One region of the Sporolactobacillus sp. Y61 genome, then DNA from elsewhere that is predicted to be linked to it. Evidence: riboswitches for the same ligand, from Rfam matches in the RefSeq annotation. Region 1 holds a riboswitch; the other holds the start of a gene.
The links. Region 1 has a riboswitch for FMN ahead of ABNN70_RS08730 (ECF transporter S component). Riboswitches for the same ligand answer to the same signal wherever they lie in the genome.

Region 1 (7,897 bases):
GTTGTCCGGGGATTCATCCTGATCTATCTGATCTATCTCATCGCCATCGGTGTCTACTTTTTCTTATGGGCGAAAACAGGGATCCCCGCAGAAGCAAAGGGAACACCTGCGGATCCGGCGCAGTTTATGAGTAAAGACCGCATCACGGAAAGCCTGAACTACAATGCCCTGCGGCACTTTATATCTTTTGCCCTGATTCCGCTGGAGTGGGGTGTCTATCTGTTTGTTCTGATCAGCGGTTTCTCTGTGTGGCTGAGAAACCGTTCTGAAAGAATAACCGGCCATTTTCTCATTCAGATGCTCATCGGCTTCGCCGCCCTGTCCCTTGTAGGCGCCATTGTTTTTCTCCCGGCAGACCTGATTTCCTATCAAATTTCTCGGCACTATGGCATTTCTGTTCAGCCTTTTTACGACTGGCTGAGAGATCAGGGGATCAGTCTGGCGGTTGACAGCCTGATCGGCTTTTTTGCACTGACTGCCGTTTTCTTTTTTATTCGCAGATATCCGGCAAACTGGTGGCTGCCCGTCTGGCTGCTGGCTGTTCCGTTTGTTGTTTTTCTGATCTATATCCAGCCGGTGGTCATTGATCCGCTGTACAATCATTTTCAGAGCCTTCAGGATGGCAGGCTGAAGCAGGAGATTCTGCAACTGGCCGCACGTGCCCAAATTCCTGCAGATGATGTCTATGAGGTAGATATGTCCAGTGAAACGAATGCAATGAACGCCTATGTGAACGGGCTGGGCTCTCATTTGAGGATTGTGCTCTGGGATACGACGATCAGGCAATTGAGTCCCCCGGAAGTGCTGTTTATTATGGCCCATGAAATGGCCCATTACGTCATGCATCACATTGTGTGGGCAGTCACAGCTGCACTTGCCGGTTTGCTGGTTGGTTTAATCCTCGCAGCAAAATTTCTGCTCTGGGCGGTGCAGAAATGGGGAGCCAGGCTCAATCTTAACCATCCGGGAGATATTGCTGCTTTGCCGCTTGTCTTACTCATATTTTCAGTTCTGTCCTTTGCTTTTGAACCGGTACAGGGTGCCATTTCAAGACAGTTTGAGCGTTCAGCTGACAGCTACGCCATCCATCTGACCGGTGACCGGGAAGCCGCTATTTCATCCTTTCAGAAGATTTCTTCTGCCAGTCTGGCGGAAATCAATCCACCTGCACTTGTCAAATGGATCCAGTATGATCACCCGACCATGCTTGAGCGCTTCCAATATCTGGAGCAGGTGAATCTTAAAGATAAAGAATGAAAAAATTCCTCCACTGATGATGGTTTATGCTAAACTAAAAAGCGGCGGGTATATAAGATCCGCTGGAATCAGAAAGAGAATTGAGGCATTCATAATGACGAATGAAAAAAAGAAAGTCGCCGTGCTCTATGGCGGGAAGTCAACTGAATATGAAATATCACTTCTGACCGCTTTCTCTGTGATTAATGCCATGGACCGAAGTAAATATAGAATTTTCCCGGTTCATATCAGGCAGAACGGTCAGTGGGTAGCGGGTTCGGAGATTACGAAGCAGTTAACGAGTAAGGATCAGCTGCTCCTGAATGAAAATGCACAGCTGGAAGAGCAGTCTGAACACTGGCTGGCTCCGTCCGCTCCCATTGCAAAGGTAAATCAGCCCGATATTGTTTTTCCACTGCTGCACGGTCCCAATGGTGAAGACGGTACCGTTCAGGGACTGTTTGAGTTACTGAATATTGCCTATGTCGGCTCAGGCGTTGCCGGATCAGCGACAGGCATGGATAAAGTCATGATGAAGGATATCCTTAAGACCCATCAGATTCCCGGACCTGATTATCTGTCTGTTTCCCGCTATCAGTGGGAGAACGACGCTCCTTCGGTTATTCTTGAGATCAAGAATTCAATCGGGTATCCATGCTTTATTAAGCCGGCGAACTGCGGCTCAAGCGTCGGCATCAGCCAGTGCCTGAGTGAGACCGGAATATCCGCTGCGATTACCGATGCTTTCAGGTTCGATACGAAAGTCATCGTTGAGGAAAAGGTAAGTGGTCGTGAGATTGAATGCGGTGTGATTGGTAATCATGACCTGTCTGTGTCCGTTCCCGGTGAAATTATCACGAAAGACGCGGCATTTTACGATTATCAGTCAAAATATCAGGAAGGTAAAAGCACCTTGATCATCCCAGCTGATCTTCCCGATAAAGTGGTAGCAGAACTTGAAGATGTGGCCAGGCGGGCATTTATGGCTTTGAATCTGTCAGGCCTTGCACGTGTTGACGTCTTTGTCAGGGATAAAGACCATAAAATTATTCTGAATGAAGTCAATACAATGCCGGGATTTACTCAGTTCAGTATGTTTCCCCTGCTGTGGAAACATACCGGCGTTTCTTACAGACAGCTGATTGAAAAACTGATTGATCTCGGTTTGGAGAGACACAGGGAAAAACAAACCATACAGTATCGGATCGATAAGTAAAGAAAACCTGGTCACCGGCAAACGCCGGAAGCCTGAATTTGCCGTAAGATAGTGAAAAAAAAGCGATGAGCCGAAGGGCTCATCGCTTTTTAAAACGCATATTAATGCAGAATCTGAATGGTCATTGTCCGACGCCCGAATTGGAGGGCCTGCTGCCGGGTCGGAAGATGGATATCGATTCTTTTTCCTTTAATATTTCCCCCTGTATCTCCGGCAGTATAGATACCATAACCCGGTACTTTGACCCGCGAACCGAGTGGAATGACGCCTGGATCAACCGCAATGACTTTTGCATTCGGGTTATCTGAGAAGTTAATACCCGTGGCCGATATGCCGCCGAGCGCATAGCTTGTTGCTGTAACCGTAATGGATGAACCAGCCTGCCTCTGAGGCGCAGGCGCTTTTTTCGCTGCTTTATGAGTTGCTTTCGTGACCTTAGTGACCTTAACAGGCTTCACCGGTTTTCTGGCAGCCTGTTCTTTCTCACGGTCCGCAATAGCTGCGGCTTCGGCAGCTTTTCTTGCTTTTTCCTTTGCCTCAGCCTTTGCCTCAGCTTTTGCTTTGGCCTTTGCTTTGGCTTCTGCTTTAGCTTTTCTCTCAGCAGCAGCCTTTTCTTCCTGTTTCATTTCAGCGGCTCTTGCTTTGTATGCACTGGCTTCATCGGACGAAGAGTACACGGTATACAGTGCTGTTTTTGTATTTGGGCCAACCAGTCCGTTCTCAGCGATGTGCTGGTTTGACTGGAAGTGCTTCACGGCATCTGCTGTCAATTCCCCAAATACGCCATTCACTTCTCCTCCATAATAACCCAGTAAGCGAAGTGTATCCTGAATCTCTGCAACGGAAGGACCGCTGTCTCCCAATTGCAACAAACTATTTCCGAATATTCTGGTGATACTGTTACTATCTGGTTGTAAACTCGGATCATTCTGACTGAATCCTACTGCTGTTTTGAGTTCAGGATCTTGACTTTTTACAGCGTGACTATCATTTGTACTGCTCGTTTTCGCGAAGGCAATCGTTGTCGGTGCAAGAATACCGAAAAACACCGTCAGGGTTGTCAGCGCGGTCAGCCTTTTAATGATATTCATTAAGTAAAAACCTCCTTAGGCGGGCAAAACAGGATAGCCTGTTTTGCATCCAACGGTAATTGTAAGGGCTCAACATCTCAGACGTGTATTAGTCAGATTACAGTTCTGTAACAATGAGATAAGTTTTTTTGGATTTGTCAATATGTTTTCTCAAATTTATGATAAAAATATTTACATATTTGTCTCCCTGACGGGTATCATGAAGTGCTCTCAATTTGTAAAAAAAATAATTTGCTCTAAACTAGAGAAGGACAGAATACAGATCGTATAAATTAACTACCAGGGGGATAACAAGGTGGAAGCGAAAAAAATGAATGCATCACGTTCGGTTACTTCTGTACACGTCATGCCGAACGATACAAATAATCATGGCACATTTTTCGGCGGAAAACTGATGATGTATGTTGATAATATCGGAGCTGTATCGGCCATGCGCCATGCGCGGCAATCGGTGGTCACCGCATCGATAGATTCTGTGGATTTTCTCCACCCCATAAAAGCAGGTTCGTCTGTCTGCCTCGAAGCGATGGTGACATGGACGCACCATACGTCCATGGAAGTATTCGTGAAAATTGTTACTGAAGATTTAATGACCGGTGAACGTAAATTGTGTACCACGTGCTATCTTACGTTTGTTGCTATCGGTAAAAATGGAAAACCGGTTCCTGTACCTAAAGTCATACCGGAAAGTGAAGAAGAACGGATGCTCTTTAAGTCAGCCGAAAAGCGCTATTTGCGCAGGAAGGAAAGACGTCTGGAAACGAAAAAATTTGCTTCAAAGCTGACACTGGACAAACCCTGGGACCGTGAGATGAACAATATCTGATGTCCACACCTTTAGGAGTGACCTGCATAGAATGTACTGTTGAGTGGGGAAAACTGCTCAAAATACGGAATAAAGGGGCGAGTGACGATATGGGTGCAACTTCCGGCGGTTACAGCAACGGTTTTGCGTTAATCGTTGTTCTGTTCATTTTGCTGATCATTGTTGGTACGGCATTCGTTTATTAATAAGCAGGCCGACAAGATGAACCGGTAATAAAAACAGCCGCGGACTTTTTTTAGTCCGCGGCTGTTTTTCGTCAGGAACAGATCAGGCAGCTGTATGCTTTCTCTGAATAAAATGTTTTAAGCGTGCACCGAGCGGGATCATTAACAGGGTCAGAACTACACCTTTGAGCAGATTAAAAGGTGCGACTCCATAAACAATTAATGTCATCAGGTTCTGAATGTTGTGGTTGGCTGCCTGGGACATCTGTACGGCACTGTCTATACTCAGTCCAAGAAAGACAGCATAAGCAGGAAAGATAAGGTAATAATTGGCAAGGGCCATCAGTATGGTCATGATCAGTGTGCCGACAAGCATACCCTCGGCAAGTGAGAAGAGTGTATGCTTTTTCTTGTAAAACCACCAGGTAACGAGAATTAATATCGAGCCGGCAGTAAAATTGGCCAATTCACCGACAGGTACGACTGTCAGTGATCCGGTCAGTAACACGTGGAGAATATTTTTAATGGCTTCAATAGCAATACCGGCCCCGGGTCCGAGTATGATGGCACCAATCAACGCAGGTATATCGCTGAAATCCATGGTCAGAAAAACAGGGAAAAGCGGCACAGGAAAAGCGATCAGCATAATCAGGAAACCCAGAGCTGCAAGCAGTGACACCAGAACCATTTTCTTCAAAGATAAAGCCTTCATAATAGATCACCCCATGATAGTATTGGGATGATGTGTGCGGTGAGTTTCTATCAGGATACAACCATCGGTTCAGCGGTTATTTAAAAGCCGGTAAAAATAAAGAAGCCCAAAGGATAAGTAAATTCCTTTGGGCTTCGCTGATATCACTGAGCGCACGACAGACCTGTCATCACGCTTCGCTGTTCAACGCTGAATAGAAGGCGGAAAATGCGCCGTCACATCATCCTTCTTTCATCCAGACTGTACTGTCGGTCCCGGCATCTCACCGGATCTGCCAAAAGGCTCGCGGACTCTGGACGTTTAAATCCAATACCGCCGGTCGGGAATCACACCCTGCCCTGAAGGAATATTTGATTCAATTTACACATACATTTTACACCCGTTAAGCGTATTCATCAAGACTTTTTTTCACATAAATACGAATCCTGATCTGAACTCCCTGATCCGTTGTCAGATCACATAATCCAGTACAAGTCCGACCGAGAGCAGGATGCCAAAGAGTGTCTGCATCTGTGCCGTAGCTTTCATGGCCGGCATCAGCTGAATAGAACGTGTCTTTCCACGAAACAACTTTGTCGCCTGAATGGCTTTCGGAAGGCTGGCGAAAACAACCAGAAGCCAGGCTGATTCAACCTGGAAGACCATTAATCCGATGATCCACAGATAAGAAATCACAAACAGGGAAGCGAGTACACGAATGGCAGCCGGCCGTCCGAGCAGAACAGGCAGGGTTTTTCGACCCTTTTCCTTATCCCGGGATAAATCACGAATGTTATTCGCCATATTAATTCCCCCGACGAGAAGGCCGATCGGAATGGAGATAAGGACCGTGTTCAGTGTCAGCATATCCGTTTGGATGAAGAAAGAGATCCAGATGATAAAGATACCCATAAATAAGCCCGAGATCATTTCTCCAAAGGGGGTATAGGCGATCGGTAACGGTCCGCCGGAATAAAGGTAGCCGGTGAGAATACAAACCGACCCGGCGGCGGCAATCCACCAGTTGCTTTTCATACAGATATAAACCCCGATCAGCATGGAAGCGGCGCACAGACTGAGCGCGAGATAAAGGATCGTCTTTGGCCGGAATCCATCACGAACAATACTGCCGCCAATGCCGACTGAGCTGGAATCATCCAGGCCTCTTTTAAAATCAAAATACTCATTGAACAGATTGGTTGCAATCTGGATCATCATGGAAGCAATTAACATGGCGATAAAAAGTAAAAAATTGGGAATTCTTATGGGCAGAACCAGTGCCGTACCGAGTGCGACGGGAACAAAGGAAGCCGTCAGGGTATGCGGGCGGATCATCTTCCACCATTTTTTAAAACCTGTATTCTTCTCCAAAACGGATCCATTCATATTTGATCTCTCCTATAATAAGATGCCAGAAAGGGCAGGAAGATTGGCTGACAGACGATCAGCTGCCACAACCAGAAGGATATGGCCTGTAACGCACAGCTCGAATGAGCCCGCCGTTCAGCGCATGTGGTGCTCCTGCGTCATGCAGCTATATCATCGGGCGGCTGACAGCACCCGATAAATGTTAAAATGAAATGATGAGACAAAAGGGTCACGAATTCGACATTTTTGTAACAATTTTAGTTTATGAGATTAGTAAGGTACTGTCAATCCTGAAGTACATACGCAGCATTTCTGCTTTTAATGATGGTCCTGTCGGAAGGACTGCACGGGTACAGGGTGGGGGCAAAAAAAGAGTCAGGACTTTACTGAGGGATGGGGAGTTCCCGGTTCAGAAGATGCCGGTATCCGTGGCCGGGGAAACCGGACATTGAGCAGTGTCCGGAGCGCATCACATTCAACACCGGTCAGGGTAATGCCTCTTCTCATTTTTTTCTTGTCGGCTGACCAGCTTCTGATATCGTATTTTGCTTCACGGTTATTCCAGCTGACCAGATTAAATTCCCGAGTCCATCCGGAAGGCTCTTTTGACAGAACACCGAAATGTTCGACAATGTGACATGTAATTCTTTGTTCTGATTCTGACATACGATCACCTCATTATTAGATATAGAACAAATGTTCTATAATCATCATAAACGGGAACAAGCGTTCTGTCAAGGGTTCGGATAAATAAATAAAGTCTTCAGGTCGCATTTTGTTATAATGATAAGAAAAAGATCATGTCAATCATTAGAGGGGATACATATGCTGCGCTATACACTTGCTCTGATTCAGTATAAAGGGAAGATACTCATGATTAACCGGGAAAAAAATCCGTGGCAGGGTGCATGGAACGGCGTCGGCGGGAAGCTTGAGCCGACAGAGACGCCGGAACAATGCGTGATCCGTGAAATCCGGGAAGAAACAGGCCTTCAGGTCACTCACCCGTTATACCGGGGCATCGTCACATGGAACGCTGACAGTGAGAAACTGGAGGGAATGTATCTGTTTGTCGTTCGCGCAGTGGATGCTGCGGCGCTTCATACACCACTGAGGACCAGAGAGGGGATACTTGAATGGAAGACAGAGCAATGGATCCTGTCAAAGGATAATTTCGGGACGGTGCCTTCCTTATTCAGTTTCATGCGGGATGCTCTCGACATAGATCATTGTCAGCCGAAAAACTACCACTGTGTGTTTAACGGAAACCAGCTGGTTCACACGGAAATACGACCGGTTCCGCAA
Region 2 (7,897 bases), 1.4 Mb from region 1:
CGCAAACACCTGATGATGGGCGAAGCCGCCGACAATATCGCCACTTTCAATTTCGATCGGCGGTGGGCACTTTTGAGCCTGCGCAATAATTTTGGAAAAGTCCTTTTGTTCGCCAATTTTACCTGGAATATGTTTGCAGCCCGGGAAACCGGCGGCTCCAGTTGTATACAGTCTATCTTTATAGCTTTTTTTCGGTGGGACGATGCAGTTCGTCGTCATCAGAATCGGTCCGCGGAAGCTTTCAAATTCCTCTTTTTGTCTCCACCAGGCATTTCCGTAATTGCCGATAAAATTCGGATACTTTTTAAAAGCTGGGTAATAATGTGCCGGGAGCATTTCTGAATGTGTATACACATCCACACCTGTGCCCTGTGTCTGCTGCAGAAGCATTTCGATATCACGCAGATCATGTCCGGAAATCAAAATGCCCGGTCGATTCCCAACGCCAATATTCACTTCTGTGATTTCCGGATTACCGTAGGCATTTGAATTTGCCTGATCTAGTAAAGCCATACCTTTTACGCCATATTTCCCTGTTTCCAGAACCAAAGCGGTTAATTCATCCGTGTTTAGAGAATCGTCCAGCGTCTTTGCAAGTGCGCTTTGCAGGAAAGTGTCCACCTCTTCATTGTCTTTTAATAAAACGTTGGCATGCCTGCTATACGCGGAAAGTCCTTTCAGGCCGTAGGTGATCAGCTCGCGCAAACTGCGAACATCCTCATTCTTTGTGGAAAGTACGCCCATATGGATGACCCGGCCAATGTTACTTTCTTCGGAATCATCGGAAGGCAACCAGATAGCTGCATCGGGTAGATTTTCTTTGTCTGACAGTTGCTCTGTCAGTTCTTTTCTTTTTTTCAAAGTGGCGGTTATTCGGGCGTGAATAGCTCGTTCATCAAAATTAGCGTTTGTGATCGTTGTAAATAAATTTTCGGTTATTAAATGATTGACTTCGCGACTGATGCTTTTCCCTTCGGCGCGCAGACGCGTAGTGACCGCGGCAATGCCCTTGGTCACATAAACGAGTAAATCCTGAGCGGCAGCCACTGCCGGGCTTTTGCCACATACACCGATTTGCGTGCATCCTGTGCCCCTTGCAGTTTCCTGACATTGAAAACAAAACATTGCATTTTCCATATTATTCTTCCCTCCATTGAGCTTATTTTATCTTGAATTAACCTTATTAAACGGCTTATTCGACACTTGAATAGACTCCGCCGGAGCATCGTCCAGATCCGATAACAGTTCCTCAGGAATTGGCCGGAGACCCTTATTAAGCAAGTCCGTCTTCCTCGGCTTCAAAAATATCGGGTGCAGTGCAGGTATCCTGATTAACAATCGTAAACTTAGAAAACATTGCTGTATCAATTTGTTTGGAGCCGTTCAAAACTTTTCACCTCCTTAAATAGCGAATGTATCACAGAAAGCCTGGATGTTGATGATAATTTTTAATGAAAGCGCTTAATTATTAGGATACAGATGAAATAAGAAAAGCACATTGATCCAGATCAAGTTACACTTACTAAACTGCGATCACAGGTTAGACTGAGCTAGAAAAACATAGAACCAGCAAGGGATAAGGACACTTTTCTATCTTTCAAGTAAAATTAATCGTACCCATTCCAGACCTGTTGGCGGGCTTTTCTTAGAGAATTATCCAGATTTTTTCTTCCTGTTTTAAAGCCAAGTGTTTGCTCCATAATCTGAATCGATGTGTTGATCCTGTCCATCATGGGTGGCTCAATGAATAACACTAGCCGCACGAACCAGACGATTGATAGAATCACTATTTGTAAATCTAATCGCCTTGCTTAATAAGCGGATATTTTCCGCTTAAATGCAGAATCGAACGAGTTTCAGAGCTTAATAAGCGGAGATTTTCCGATTAGCAATGAAAACTCCCCCTTTTCATGTCTTTTGAATCAATAGGCGGAATTCCTCCGTCTATTGAAACTCGCACTCATTCTTTTTACTAAGTTAAGCGGATATTTTCCGCTTCATTTATCGAGCCACCTGGCAGCGATGCCGGGGAAATTTTTTGCGCAACGTCCGGGATCACCTGCCCAACTTTGAAAGGGAAATATATTTTGGCAAACAGTCAATCAGCTCGTTGGTACAAATAAGGTGTTTTTGAAAAGGTGTCCTGGAGAGAAGTTTAGTTTCATTGGCTTTCGGCTGAAAAATTATCGAGAACGAACTGGAGCAAAAAGAACTGATTATTCGGCATCTTGGCTGTGCAGTAACTGGCGCCCTCATTCATATCCATGTACATCGGCATCCTCCTGCGTTATAATTAAGACAATTTCATATGTTAAGTAATCTTTCGGGGCAGGGTGAAATTCCCAACCGGCGGTGATCACGTTTTCGTGCAAGCCCGCGACCCGGTTGCTCTTTTTTGGCAAACGGTGGATTCAGTGAGAAGCTGAAGCCGACAGTACAGTCTGGATGGGAGAAAGATTGCGGCAAGTTGTGTTTCCCGCGTGGGAGACCCGTTTTTCGCTTTCCTTATGAGTCATGCGTGAAAACGGTTTATTTAAGTGAGCACATATTTGTCGTATTCAATTTTTATACACTACCCTGAAGTGATTATTTGCTTCGGGGTTTTTTGATGCCCGAAAAATCGATGGTAAAGGGGGCAGGCATATGAAAGATGCGGAGTTTATGAGCCTGGCGATTCATCTGGCGAAAACGACAGTCGGTCAGACCTGGCCAAATCCGGCGGTCGGGGCGGTTGTTGTCCGTGACGGGAGGATTGTCGGCATGGGCGCGCATTTAAAAGCCGGCGAGGCGCATGCGGAGGTGAACGCACTAACGATGGCGGGGGCCAGAGCTGAGGGCAGCACGCTCTATGTCACGCTGGAGCCATGTTCCCACTTTGGGAAGACTCCACCCTGCGCGGATTTGATTATTAAAAAGCAGGTCAGGCGCGTCTTGATCGCTTCGGTCGATCCAAATCCGCTGGTTTCCGGACGGGGAATTCAGCGCCTGAAGGAAGCCGGTATTACCGTGGAGTCCGGGCTGATGAAAAAAGAAGCAGAGTCGCTTAATCCGGGCTTCTTCCACTACATGACGCATGGGACGCCCTTTGTGACGCTGAAAGCTGCCTGCAGCCTGGACGGCAAGACGGCGACGGCGGCGGGAGAAAGCCAGTGGATCACAGGTGAGGCGTCCAGGCGCGACGGGCAAAACCTGCGCAGCCGGCATGATGCAATTCTCGTGGGTATCGGCACCGTGCTTGCTGATGATCCGCGTCTGACCGTCCGAACGGAAAGCGTCGCGCGTCAGCCGGTCCGCGTTGTTCTGGATACAAAGCTGCGTATTCCGGAACAGGCACAGCTTCTGAATGACCGGGCCGCACAGACCTGGGTCATCACCGGACGAACGATTGATGAGCAAAAAGCGGCGCGTATCCGCAATGACCGGGTGAGTGTCTTTCGCTTGCCGGAAAGAGATCTGCGCATCCAGGATGTTTTAACCTTCCTTGGGGAAAAAGGGATCATGTCGCTGCTCGTTGAAGGAGGGGCGGCGATTCACGGCAGTTTCCTGAAGGCCGGCGCGTTTGACCGGCTGATTGTGTACATGGCGCCGAAGCTGATTGGCGGGCAGCGGGCGGCCCCCGTGATCGGCGGCGACGGTATTGAGCACCTGCGGGATGCCGCCGCGCTGTCCATAGACGATGTTGAAAAAATTGACGGTGATCTGAAAATTACGGCGACCCGAAGGAGGGACTAAACCATGTTTACCGGACTTGTGGAAGAAATCGGGCATGTATCCGCTGTAAAAACAGGCACTGAGGCCATACAGATTTCGATCCGGGCCACACGCATCCTGCAGGATCTGACGATTGGTGACAGCATTGCCGTGAATGGCGCCTGTCTGACAGTTACGGAAAAAATGAGATCCGGGTTCACGGCAGACGTCATGCCTGAAACGATAAAAAGCACGGCGCTGAAAACACTGAAATCAGGTGATCCGGTGAATCTTGAGCGCGCGATGCGGGCAGATGGGCGATTCGGCGGACATTTTGTGACAGGTCATGTGGACGGAGTCGGGCGAATCGTCAGGAGTTATCCAAAAGGAAACGCTCGTTATCTGATCATTAAAGTGCCCGCAGAACTGGATGCCTGGCTGGTTGAAAAAGGATCAGTCGCTCTGGACGGAACGAGCCTGACGGTGTTTGCTATTCAGGACGCCCGGCTGACGGTTGCTTTAATTCCGCATACATCAGACCAGTCGGTGCTTGGACAGAAAAAAATGGGCGATTCCGTCAACGTGGAATGTGATGTCCTGCAGAAATATGTCATGAACGCAGCACTTAAGACTACAAAAACCGCGCAGCATCTGACTTATGGCAAACTGCTTGAGCATGGATTTATCAGTCATTAACGGAGGTGGGGAAGCATGTTTGCATCAATCGAAGAAGCAGTCAGTGATTTGAAAGCCGGGAAAATCATCATCATCTGCGACGACGAAGGCAGGGAGAATGAAGGAGACTTTGTCTGCCTGGCTGATAAGGTGACGCCTGAGGCGGTTAATTTCATGATCACGCATGGCCGGGGGCTGCTTTGCATGCCGCTGGATCAAAGAATAGCTGATGCGTTGAAGTTTCGGCCCATGGTTGACGAGAATACGGACAATCACGAAACGGCTTTTACCGTCAGTGTCGATTCACGAAAAGCCAGAACCGGGATCAGCGCTTTTGAACGTGCGGAGACGATCCGGGCGATCGTAGCCGATCAGGCAAAGGCATCCGATTTTCATCATCCGGGACATATTTTTCCACTGATCGCTCGCGAGGAGGGCGTTCTGAGACGGGCCGGCCACACGGAGGCATCGGTTGATCTGGCCAGACTGGCCGGTGCGAAGCCGGCTGCGGTCATCTGTGAAATCCTGAAGGGCGATGGCCATATGGCGCGGCGGCCGGAACTGGAAGCGCTGGCGCAGACATTTGGCCTGAAAATGATTACGGTCAAGGACCTGATCACTTACCGGCAGCAGCATCACGTGCATCGTGAAGTCAGCGCGGATCTGCCGACGGCGTTGGGCAGCTTCCACATCATCGGTTACTCTGATCAAGGAAAAGAGCATGTTGCGCTTGTTAAAGGACAGGTTGCCGGCGATCAGCCCGTCCTGGTCCGGGTCCATTCGGAATGCCTGACCGGGGACGTTTTTGGTTCGGAACGCTGCGACTGCGGGCCGCAGCTGCACAAAGCCCTGCAGATGATCGAAGAAGCAGGCAAGGGTGTGGTGATCTATCTCCGTCAGGAAGGGCGGGGGATCGGCCTCATTAATAAACTGAAAGCGTACCGACTTCAGGAAGAGGGTGACGATACGGTGGAAGCCAATCTGCATCTTGGGTTTCCGCCCGACATGAGGGACTACGCCGCGGCCGCAGAAATCATTCGCGATCTGGGAATCACGAAGGTGCGGCTGATGACGAACAACCCGGCGAAGATAAAAAATCTGGAGCGGCACGGGCTTCATGTGATCCAGAGAGTGCCGCTTGAGATCAATTCGAACGAAAACAATCGGCGTTATCTGTTCACGAAAGCCGAGAAAATGGGACATTTGCTGCATTTATCAAAATAGGGGAGTGGTATCACAATGGTAGAAGTTATCGAAGGTCATTTAATCGGTAAGGGGCTAAAGATCGGCATCGTCGTCAGCCGCTTTAATGAGTTTATCACAAACAGGCTGCTGGCCGGTGCAGAGGACGCCCTGAAGAGGCACGGCGTCAGTGATGAGAATGTCACGGTGGCCTGGGTGCCCGGCGCTTTTGAAATTCCGTTTGCGGCGAAAAAAATAGCGGAGTCCGGGCATTATGATGCGGTTCTGGCGCTCGGAGCCGTTATCCGCGGTGCCACCTCGCACTATGACTATGTCTGCAATGAAGTCTCCAAAGGGGTCGCCAAAACAAGTCTGGAGACGGGGGTTCCTGTGCTTTTTGGTGTCATCACAACGGAGACGATTGAACAGGCTGTTGAACGCGCAGGAACGAAAGCAGGCAATAAAGGCTGGGATGCCGCGGTCAGCGGAATTGAAATGGCCAACCTGAACCGATCACTGACCGGCGGGAAGATCTGAACCCGCAGAGACTGGCCGGAAAGTAGAATGCACGGAGTCGCACTCCGGCATAAATAAAGGTTTCCATTATCCGGCTCTGGTTGACAATGGGTTGGAATTTGCATAGAGTAAAGATAATGAAACGAACGGAAGGGTGAACCAAGGGCCAATGAAAAACTAATCCTGTTTTTGAAGCCGATAACTGAAGGTCATGAAATGAAGGAACAGAGGTTTTCTGTCTTCATACCTTCAGACGGATGTTCAGGACAGGATTGGTTTGTATCGCTTTGGCCGAAAGAAGGGAGAACCCTTCTTTGCTGTTCGCCGAACTGATGCCTCCTGTTCTGAACTGGGACAGGGGGCTTTTTTCTGTCCCCGGATATGAATGAAAATGGGGATGATGTAATGGTTTTGCTTGAGGCACTGAAGATCAAATATGATGTCAAAGACCGGCTGCTGTTTGACATTGATCAATTATATGTGTACGAACATGATCGCATTGGTCTGGTTGGCCCGAACGGAAGCGGGAAGACCACTCTGCTCAATATTCTGGCGAAAAAGCTTAACCCTGAAGAAGGAACCGTGATTCAGCGGGCATCGTGCGAACTGCTGCCCCAGCTGAAACGGGCCGATACGACCAAAAGCGGCGGCGAAGTAACCCAGGCGTACATTCAGGATGCGCTGTTCAGGGATCCCGAACTTTTGCTGGCCGATGAACCAACCACAAATCTTGATCTGGAGCATATTGAGTGGCTGGAAAAGAAACTGGCTGCCTGGCAGGGGGCACTGATTCTTGTGTCGCATGACCGCGCCTTTCTCGATCATCTGTGCACAACAATCTGGGAGATTGATGACGGCAGGCTGAACGTCTATACCGGCAATTACAGTGATTACGAAAAGCAAAAAGAAGCCAGACGGGCAGCACAGCAGCTCGCCCATGAAAAATATGAGAAAAAGAAACATCAGCTGGAAGAAGCACTGACTTTAAAGACAAGAAAAGCAGAACGGGCGGTTAAGAGCCCCAGAAATCCTTATTTTGCCAAGAAGCAAAAGAAGCTGCAGAAAACGGCAAGCTCCATGAAGACACGCCTGAATAAACTGGAGAAGGTTGATAAAGTAAAAGAGCCCGAACCGGTCAGGATGGATCTGCCCAACGCTGAATCGTTTAAAAACCGGATTATTTTTCGGGTAAAAGATGTTTCCGGGCGGATTGGCGAACGCGTCCTCTGGAAGCGCGCCCGTTTTCTTGTACGTGGTGGCGACAAACTGGCAATTATCGGACCGAACGGAGCGGGAAAGACGACACTGATTAAAAAAATGATCCATCAGGAGGCGGGAATCTCGCGGGCACCCTCGGTGAAAATCGCTTACTTCAGCCAGAAACTGAACATTTTGGATGAGAGTCAGTCGATTCTTGAGAATGTGCGTGTTTCATCCAGACAGAGTGAGACTTTGATCCGGACCGTGCTGGCACGGATGCATTTTTATCGTGACGACGTCGAAAAGCGGGTTGGCGTGCTGAGCGGTGGCGAACGTGTCAAGGTTGCCCTGACCAAACTTTTTTTAAGCGACATGAACACACTGATTCTGGATGAACCGACAAACTATCTTGATCTGGATGCGGCCTCAGCGCTTGAAGCACTGCTTAAAGACTATGAAGGAACCGTGGTTTTTGTCTCGCATGATCGCCGTTTTATTCAAAATGTTGCAACGCGTGTGCTGGAGATACGCAATCAGAAAGTCAGGGTCTTTGAAGGGACGTATCAGCAGTTCAAACATTTCAAACCGCAAAAGAAGCGCGATTTGAAACAGGATCAGCGATTGATCCTTGACA

Region 2: linked by a shared signal. The riboswitch ahead of ribD (bifunctional diaminohydroxyphosphoribosylaminopyrimidine deaminase/5-amino-6-(5-phosphoribosylamino)uracil reductase RibD) and the one ahead of ABNN70_RS08730 (ECF transporter S component) in region 1 are both predicted to bind FMN.

What each region holds. Positions count from the first base shown of each region.
Region 1 covers NZ_CP159510.1:1,837,445-1,845,341, forward strand. Annotated here, with positions in the region: gene ABNN70_RS08705 (M48 family metallopeptidase) at 1-1,257, shown strand, start outside; gene ABNN70_RS08710 (D-alanine--D-alanine ligase) at 1,352-2,452, shown strand; gene ABNN70_RS08715 (3D domain-containing protein) at 2,554-3,543, opposite strand; gene ABNN70_RS08720 (acyl-CoA thioesterase) at 3,839-4,369, shown strand; gene ABNN70_RS08725 (YjcZ family sporulation protein) at 4,459-4,554, shown strand; gene ABNN70_RS08730 (ECF transporter S component) at 4,637-5,245, opposite strand; FMN riboswitch at 5,465-5,595, opposite strand; gene ABNN70_RS08735 (1,4-dihydroxy-2-naphthoate polyprenyltransferase) at 5,696-6,610, opposite strand; partial or broken gene ABNN70_RS08740 (PC4/YdbC family ssDNA-binding protein) at 7,040-7,258, opposite strand; gene ABNN70_RS08745 (8-oxo-dGTP diphosphatase) at 7,418-7,897, shown strand, end outside.
Region 2 covers NZ_CP159510.1:477,926-485,822, reverse strand. Annotated here, with positions in the region: gene hcp (hydroxylamine reductase) at 1-1,137, opposite strand, end outside; FMN riboswitch at 2,316-2,461, shown strand; gene ribD (bifunctional diaminohydroxyphosphoribosylaminopyrimidine deaminase/5-amino-6-(5-phosphoribosylamino)uracil reductase RibD) at 2,644-3,732, shown strand; gene ribE (riboflavin synthase) at 3,736-4,386, shown strand; gene ABNN70_RS02360 (bifunctional 3,4-dihydroxy-2-butanone-4-phosphate synthase/GTP cyclohydrolase II) at 4,402-5,589, shown strand; gene ribE (6,7-dimethyl-8-ribityllumazine synthase) at 5,605-6,084, shown strand; gene ABNN70_RS02350 (Vga family ABC-F type ribosomal protection protein) at 6,469-7,897, shown strand, end outside.